Regions from separate parts of the Pseudoalteromonas fenneropenaei genome, predicted to be linked through region 2. Evidence: predicted binding sites of a transcription regulator. Region 2 holds the regulator's gene; the other holds the start of a gene.
The links. The regulator ArgR, encoded in region 2, controls arginine synthesis, uptake and breakdown. The targets are predictions, from matches to a motif close to ANTGAATANNTATTCANT.
Positions count from the first base shown of each region.

Region 1: the regulator ArgR is predicted to act here: its motif matches at 1,611-1,628, upstream of argA (amino-acid N-acetyltransferase).

Region 1 is NZ_JBHRSD010000011.1:272,758-276,803, forward strand. Features, by position in the region: gene ACFOEE_RS07015 (VOC family protein) at 1-52, opposite strand, end outside; gene argA (amino-acid N-acetyltransferase) at 211-1,551, opposite strand; gene ACFOEE_RS07025 (GNAT family N-acetyltransferase) at 1,819-2,340, opposite strand; gene ACFOEE_RS07030 (spondin domain-containing protein) at 2,544-3,248, shown strand; gene ACFOEE_RS07035 (spondin domain-containing protein) at 3,257-3,967, shown strand; gene ACFOEE_RS07040 (response regulator transcription factor) at 4,003-4,046, shown strand, end outside.
Region 2 is NZ_JBHRSD010000010.1:360,360-364,405, forward strand. Features, by position in the region: gene ACFOEE_RS05735 (methyltransferase domain-containing protein) at 1-153, shown strand, start outside; gene mdh (malate dehydrogenase) at 194-1,129, opposite strand; gene argR (transcriptional regulator ArgR) at 1,501-1,968, shown strand; gene ACFOEE_RS05750 (Dyp-type peroxidase) at 1,965-2,876, opposite strand; gene ACFOEE_RS05755 (ABC transporter ATP-binding protein) at 2,973-4,010, opposite strand; gene ACFOEE_RS05760 (ABC transporter permease) at 3,991-4,046, opposite strand, start outside.

The DNA.
Region 1 (4,046 bases), on a different contig from region 2:
TATCATCTACTTGGCTGTCTATGACGATGGCGGCAAATCGACTACGGTGCATAATATTATCCTCCCTAAAAAGACCATAAGTTCAGTTTGATACAAAAACTGACATATTAGCTTTAGCAAGAAATCGCACCTCTGGCAAACTGGTGCGCTGCAAAGAAGGAATTTGTCTGAGAAGCAAACACGCGGCTGGTGGCCGCGTGTTAGTGGTATTTAACGGTGCTGAGGCACCAGAGTGAGGTCTAATTTTAAGATTTTTGAGCGGCGTTGGTAATTATATAAAGACTTTTTCTTCTGCGGTAAGTCTTCAACTTCCGCAAACTCAAAGCCTTGCTCTAAAAACCAATGAATGCTGCGCGTAGTCAGCGCAAATAAGGTTTTAAATTTCATTTGCTTGGCCTGATTAATCACAGTACGCAGCAGCACACTGCCACGGTCTGCATCACGGTAATGTGGATGCACCACCAAACAAGCAAACTCTCCTGCTTCCTCTTCAGGGAAAGGGTATAAAGCAGCACAACCTATTATCAAACCATCACGCTCAACAACGGTAAATTGCTCAATTTCCATCTCTAATTGTTCACGCGAGCGGCGCACCAAAAAACCTTGCTCTTCAAGTGGGCGAATGAGATCTAAAATGCCGCCAATATCCCCAATGCTAGCTCGGCGTAATTGCTCCGAACTTTGTGGCGCAATTTGTGTTCCTATGCCATCGCGCGAGAACAGCTCTTGCAGTATCGCCCCGTCTTCACAGTAGCTCACTAAGTGACAACGGTGTACGCCACCACGACAAGCATCAATTGCCGCTTGTAAGAATGCCGTTGTACTCATGCATGGCGGCACAATTTTCTTGTAGCGCTCTAAAATACGCTCGGCTTCATTTGGCATCAACTCAGCGATAACATCCCCTGCTTCGTCAACGATACCGTTTTCGTAGCAGAAACCTATCATTTTATCGGCTTTAAGTTTCAGCGCGACTTGGGTAGCAATTTCTTCCGCCGTGAGGTTAAAGCTTTCCCCTGTAACGGAAGCAGCAATTGGGCCAAGTAGTACGATACTGTTGTTGTCTAACTGGCGACGAATACCGTTTACGTCAATGCGGCGCACTCGGCCAGAGTGGCAATAATCAACCCCTTGGTCGATGCCGATCGGCTGAGCAATAACAAAATTACCACTCACGACATTTAAAAACGTGCCCGACATTGGTGTGCTGCTGAGGGATACCGACAATCTGGCAGTAATATCAAACTGCATTGCGCCTGCAACTTGTTTAATAATGCCAAACGAGGCTTCGTCGCTCACGCGCACGCCTTCGTGGTATTGGCTTTCGATATTGTTCGCAGCCAGCGCCGCATCAATTTGTGGGCGAGCACCATAAACGAGCACTATCCTGATCCCCAAACTGTTTAACAAAGCCACATCGTTAATGATACTTCGGTAACCAGGCTGATTAACGGCTTCTCCACCTAACATGACAACAAAGGTTTTACCCCGGTGAGCATTCACATAAGGGGTAGATTGGCGAAATCCATCAACAAGTTCAGTTGTGCGCACTCGTTTTGCTTCCTCACAAATTAAAATTAAGACACCTAAGCGATAAGGGATCGAAGTCTAAAGAATTTATATTCACAAATAAAGCATTTTTATGCTTAAATGTGAAATTTTTTCACGTCTTTTCCTTACTCACTCACACATTAGGGATCCTCACGCTTGTACCATTGAGCTTAAACTCAAACTATGACAAATAAGTGTAGACGTAAATCGCCAAAACTTGAGCGCTAGACACCAAAAATTAGGATAAAAATGCAGCAGCAACTAGGGCTATCGTCGCTCGCCTAAAGAAAGGATAAAATGATGGTCGGCGTAGCTTTTACCGCCAATTTGATACGCATTGGGCACCACGGGCCCAGTTTTAAATCCGCATTTTTCTAATACCCGCATTGAGCCGATATTCCCTTCGGTCACTACCGCGGTATAGTTGGCAATACCATGCTGTTGCCAAGCCCAATCAATTACAGCCTGCAAGCATTCCGTTGCGTAACCCTTGCCATGGCTTACTGGTAACAGCAAATATCCTACTTCAGCCTGTGTGCGCAAAGAGCAGGTAAAGCCTGTCACACCAAGTAGTTCACCGCTTTGTTTGTCACGAATGGTTAAACACAGAGGGGTTTCACTGTCAGGCTGCCACGGTATTAAGCGCTCGGTAAATTTAGCTCTCACTTCCAGTTCAGAAGGCGGGTCGAAACACAGCTTTGTCACTTCAGGCAATTGGTGTAACTGCAAAAACAGCGGCCAATCTGACTCCGTCAGCGGCGCTAGCTGCAATCTTGTGGTTTCTATCATCTGGTACACTCCTTATTGGGCTGCCAATCATTGACCAAAAAATATAACTACCTTGCTCAACCATAATTTGCAAGCATTTTGCAAGCATGTAGTGGTGAACTGTTCGCCAAAGAATTGTGATAATTTTGTGATAACTTGGTGCTCTTTTCGCGACTTTTGCCCGCCACACTGCAATGGACCAAATCAAATGTTAAGGGCAAATAATGAAAACGAAACTCCACTCTTGTTACCTCGCTGTTGGCCTTGTTGTAAGCATGTCAAGCCATGCCGCCGAGCTTGAAATCACATTGACCAATCTCACTCATGGGGTCTACTTCACGCCGCTTATTATTGCGGCACATAACCAAGACGCACACCTCTATCAACTCGGTGAGCCAGCCTCCTTAGCATTACAAGCGATGGCGGAAGGTGGTGACATTGCCCCTTTGCAAGCTGAGCTACAAGCGCAAAATAGCAATATCGTAATGAACCCTGCAGTAGGTTTGCTGGCACCATCAAAGTCGACTAGTGCAATGCTGATGACTGACAGCACTAATCAATACTTGTCGTTAACCGCCATGTTATTACCAACCAATGATGGGTTTGTTGGATTATCGGCGTGGCCTATTCCGACCACAGCAGGTACATATCATATTTATCTCGATGGCTATGATGCCGGCACGGAAGCCAATAATGAGTTGGTTGTTGCTGGTTCTGGGGCGTCAGGCATGCTCGGCATTCCAGCTTCACCAGGAATGGAGCCGGGTAGCAACGGCACAGGGGTAACCAGTAGCGAAAGCAACAAAACCGTGCATGTTCATCGCGGCAATGTTGGTGATAACGACCCCCAAGGTGGCGCAAGCGACTTACACAATACCGTACATCGCTGGTTAAATCCGGTTGCCAAACTCACTGTCGTGGTGAAATAGGAGGCGTTATGAAATCTTGCTCTTTATTGGCAGGCGCTGCTGTCTTGTTGCTATGCGCCTGTGGCGACAATGACAATATGCAAACCACCCCAGTTACTCCGCCCCCCCCTCCTGTTGAGATGAAGGAATATCAATTCAGTATCAAAGTCATAAACCTAACCGAGGCACAACCTATGTCGCCTATTGCGTTGGCTCTACATCAAGCTGGGCAGTGGTGGCAATTAGGTATGCCTGCAAGTATTGCACTGGAGCAAATGGCTGAAGGTGGCGATAACTCAGCGCTACTTGCAATGCCGGAATTTGCCATCCAAGCCAGTGCCTCTAGCCCTTTACCTCCTGGCGAAACACAGGAATTTACACTGACCAGTGAGTCACTAGAGAACATGAAGTTGTCTCTTGTGACCATGATGGTGAATAGTAATGACGGCTTTACCGGTCTTAATAATCTTGATGTGTCTGATTTTACACTAGGCGATATGCGTCGTTTATACAGTGTGGCTTATGACGCTGGCACGGAAGCCAATAGTGAAGACTCTGGCACCATTCCCGGACCTGCGGATGGCGGCGAAGGGTTTAATAGCGAGCGCGACGACATTAATGTGGTCACGATGCATGCTGGAGTGGTCGGCCGTGACGATGGCTTACCACTTTCGGTGCTTTCGAGTGTGCATAAATTTGATAACCCGTTACTTGCAATCACAGTGACAAGAACTAAATAAAGCTGGCACCTCACAGCGCCGGCTGTGGGGTGACTATGCAAGAAAAAATACTCTTGATCGAAGATGATCTTGAATTGGC
Region 2 (4,046 bases):
ACGGGCGTGCGCTGTTTTCATGACTATATGCGCGACCAAGAAAAAGCAGCCACGGCGTTTGAGCAACTGCTGGCATTTGAACTTGAATACAACCAACAAGAGCCTTACGCCTCTATCGGACGTTATACTCATTTGGTGTGTCAACACGCATAAAAAAAGCCTGCAATGGCAGGCTTCTTCCACACTTTGGCGATTACGCCATAAAGTCGATACCTTCTTGGATATCTTTTTTCAGCGTGTCTAGCATGTCGTTCTTCGCTTTCTCTTCGAACGCACTTAGCGTGCCGTAAGAAAGGATCTCTTCAACACCGTTTTTACCTAGACGAACTGGGTGTGCAAAGTAAGGAGCATCACCATTCTCAACTGCAACGTAAGCGTAATCGATTACGTTTGCTTCGCCTTGTAGGCCTCTCACTAGCGAGAAGCAGAAACGTGCTGCTGCAGCGCCCATTGAAAGTGTTGCTGAACCGCCACCTGCTTTTGCGTTAACTACTTCAGTACCTGCGTTTTGGATACGTGGTGTTAATGCAGCAACTTCTTCAGCTGTAAACTCAACACCCTCAACTTGTGAGAGTAGAGGTAGAATCGTAGTGCCTGAGTGACCGCCGATCACAGGTACTTTCACCTTAGCAACGTCTAGACCTTTAAGCTCAGCAACAAACGCCTCTGAACGGATCACGTCAAGTGTCGTTACACCGAAGATACGGCCAGCGTCATACACACCTGCTTTTTTGAATACTTCAGCAACGATAGGTACTGTGCCGTTAACTGGGTTAGTGATGATACCAACAAGTGCTTTAGGACAGTTTTTCACCATACCTTCAGCAAGTGCTTTCACGATACCTGCGTTAACATTGAATAGATCAGCACGGTCCATACCTGGCTTACGTGGCATACCCGCTGGTACTAGAACGATGTCAGCATCAACTAGCGCTGCGTCTAAATCGTCTTTACCAAAACCTGCAACTTTAACTGCAGTTGGGATATGAGAAAGATCAACTGCAACACCTGGAACAACAGGCGCTACGTCGTAAAGCGCTAGCTCAGAACCAGCTGGTAAACCATTTTTAAGTAGTAGAGACAGCGCTTGGCCGATACCACCAGCGGCACCTAATACAGCAACTTTCATGGGAATTCTCCGTAATTTGGGGTAGGGATAAAAAGTGCCCTAAAGATAATGAAAAGCACCGATAAAAACAAATTAATCCTGCTTATATTCAAGATTTTTTCGACCATAGTTGTAAACATCTTGCCACTGTCTGGTGATATTACGCTACAAGTTAGCAGCTCAATGCGAATTTAGCCCTACAACAAAATATAAAACGGGTTAGGTTAGCGAACTGTAACCTTGCTATGCGCTCAAAAAACATCGCACCAATTTAAACCAACCCGACCCCGCTGCTTTAACACAGCAGACCACAACTTTGCCTGACAATACTTGGGCAATTGCATGGATTTGTGTAGAATCGTATTGATACCGTGAGAGAAAAGAGAACAGTAATGCAACCCCAAGAAAAGCAAGAAGCACTTGTCCGCGCGTTTAAAGCCCTTCTAAAAGAAGAAAACTTTGGTTCACAAGGCGAAATTGTCGATGCCTTAAAAGATCAAGGCTTTGACAATATCAGCCAAAGCAAAGTGTCACGTATGCTGAGTAAGTTTGGTGCAGTGCGAACGCGCAATGCCAAACAGGAAATGGTGTACTGTTTACCGGTCGAAATGGGTGTACCAACCGCAAAGAGCCCACTGCGTCAGTTGGTGATAGACATAGTCCACAACGAAATGATGATCATCATTCGCACCAGCCCGGGCGCAGCGCAATTAATCGCTCGTTTACTGGATTCGTTGAGTAAAGCAGATGGCGTACTTGGCACTATCGCAGGCGACGATACCATTTTTATTGCGCCTGCCAAAGTCACTGAAATCGACGCCACCATGGAGCGCGTGCGCACTTTGTTTGATAACGTCTAATTAGGCTTGGCCATATACCGAATAAAATGCTGTGAGGGCGCGAAAAATGCAGCGCCCATATCACTCACGCAATAATCCAACCAACGGTCATAACATAGCTCATTGCCTAAACGTTTAGCTAACACCAGCTCAAGCCCATCACCGTGCGCAGAACAGCTCAGCCACAGACTACCCTGAGTATAAACATCGCCAAACGGCATACTTTGGTTTAATACCAATGCCCGACCATGTTCATCTTTAAGCTCGCTTAAACAGGCATGACTATCTGGGCGCGGTGGCATCAATAAGCTGTTATCAAGCCGAGTACGCCCCATAATTTGTTCTTGTTCTTCCAGCGTTAAACGTTGCCAGTTGTGCATATCAAACTTGTTACGCAGCACATGCACATAACTGCCTTGGTCGTCCCATTGTCCGGGATTATGAACCAACGCGACTAAACGCTTATCACGCCCATGCGGGGTATCCGCACCATAAATAAAACCATTAAAGTCGCGACCGTCCAAAAACCGAAAGCAGCGTACCTGTGATACCAGCTCCACACCGCTTGCCAACAGCTGCAGTACCCGCTGGGCAAATAAATGATTGACGTCTTCACGGTCTGAACGCACCACGAGCATCAGGTCAACCGGTTGGCTATGAACGCTATGCTCACTGTGCGGAAAATGCGGAAAACTACGCAAACTACTAGGAATATACTCGGGATAAAGATGCGGCCAGTACTGCGCGCCAATGGCAATAAAGCTTGAGATCATAGATTCCGAAAAGCGGTCACTGAACTCATCAAGCAACAGTAAATAGTCCGCCAGCGCTTCGCGCACAGCTTCGTCATGCCCTTCTAAGACATTAAAAAATAAATGTAAGCCATGCAGATTTGCCTCTGCACAGACTCCAGATTGTGCTTGCGCCATAAGACGACACACCCCAGCTTATTGTTATTCGGCAACTGTGCTTGAAGATGGTTGCAACATTGCTTAGCGGATCGCGCTACCTCTAGCCATCACAAGCTAAGCTTCGTGCGCAAAATAGGTAACAGCGTGCGGTTCAACTTCAACCGCCAAAGCCGCATTCACGTCAATGGCATGCCGAGCTGATTGTTGTAATTCTAAAGCCTGATCTTCGATTACAATTGTATAGCTATAGTCTAGCCCTAAATAGCGCTGTTGTAATAGCTCGATTTGATGGTTTTCGCCATTTATCAAGCGCATATGTTGCGGCCGCAAGTAAACTTGACCTGTGCTATGGGCAGCTAAAGGCTGGCTTGAATGTATCACACCAAAATTCGTACTAACTTGATAATCTGAGATTTTTTTGGCATCAAGATAAACCCCTTGCCCCATAAATTCCGCTACGTAGCGATTTGCGGGGGCGCGATACAGCGCTTCGGCGCTATCTAACTGAGCAATTTTACCTTGCTCCATAATTGCCAGTTTATCGGCAAAAGCAAACGCCTCTTCGCGCGAATGCGTTACAAATATCGCCGCTACGCCCTGTTGTTTAATGATTTGCCGAATGTCATTGATGAGCGAAAAGCGCACTTGGCTGTCGATATTGGAGAAAGGTTCATCGAGCAATAACAGTTTAGGTCGATAAGCGAGCGCTCTAGCAATTGCTACCCGCTGCTGCTGTCCACCAGACAGCTCATGCGGGTAACGCGCTGCAAACTCTTCAAGTTGCACCAGCTGCAGCATTTCTTTAACCCGAGCATCACGTTGTGCTTTATTTAAGCCTTTTAACCCAAAGGCAATATTTTTTGCGACGTTGAGGTGTGGGAATAGCGCATAATCCTGAAACATCATACCAATATTACGGTGCTGTGGCGCCACAAAGAGCTTATGCTCATTGACTCGCGAGCCACCAATTTGAATAACCCCTTGCTCCGGCTGGATAAGGCCCGCTATCAATTTCAAGGTGGTGGTTTTGCCACAGCCACTGGCACCAAGCAAACAGACAATTTCGTTGTCAGCCACGGTTAGATTGAGGTCATCGACCACCTTGTTTTGGCCATAGCGATAGGTCAGCGCATTAATCTCTAAGCTTGCCACCAGCACTCTCCATCGAACGGTTAATGATATACAAAG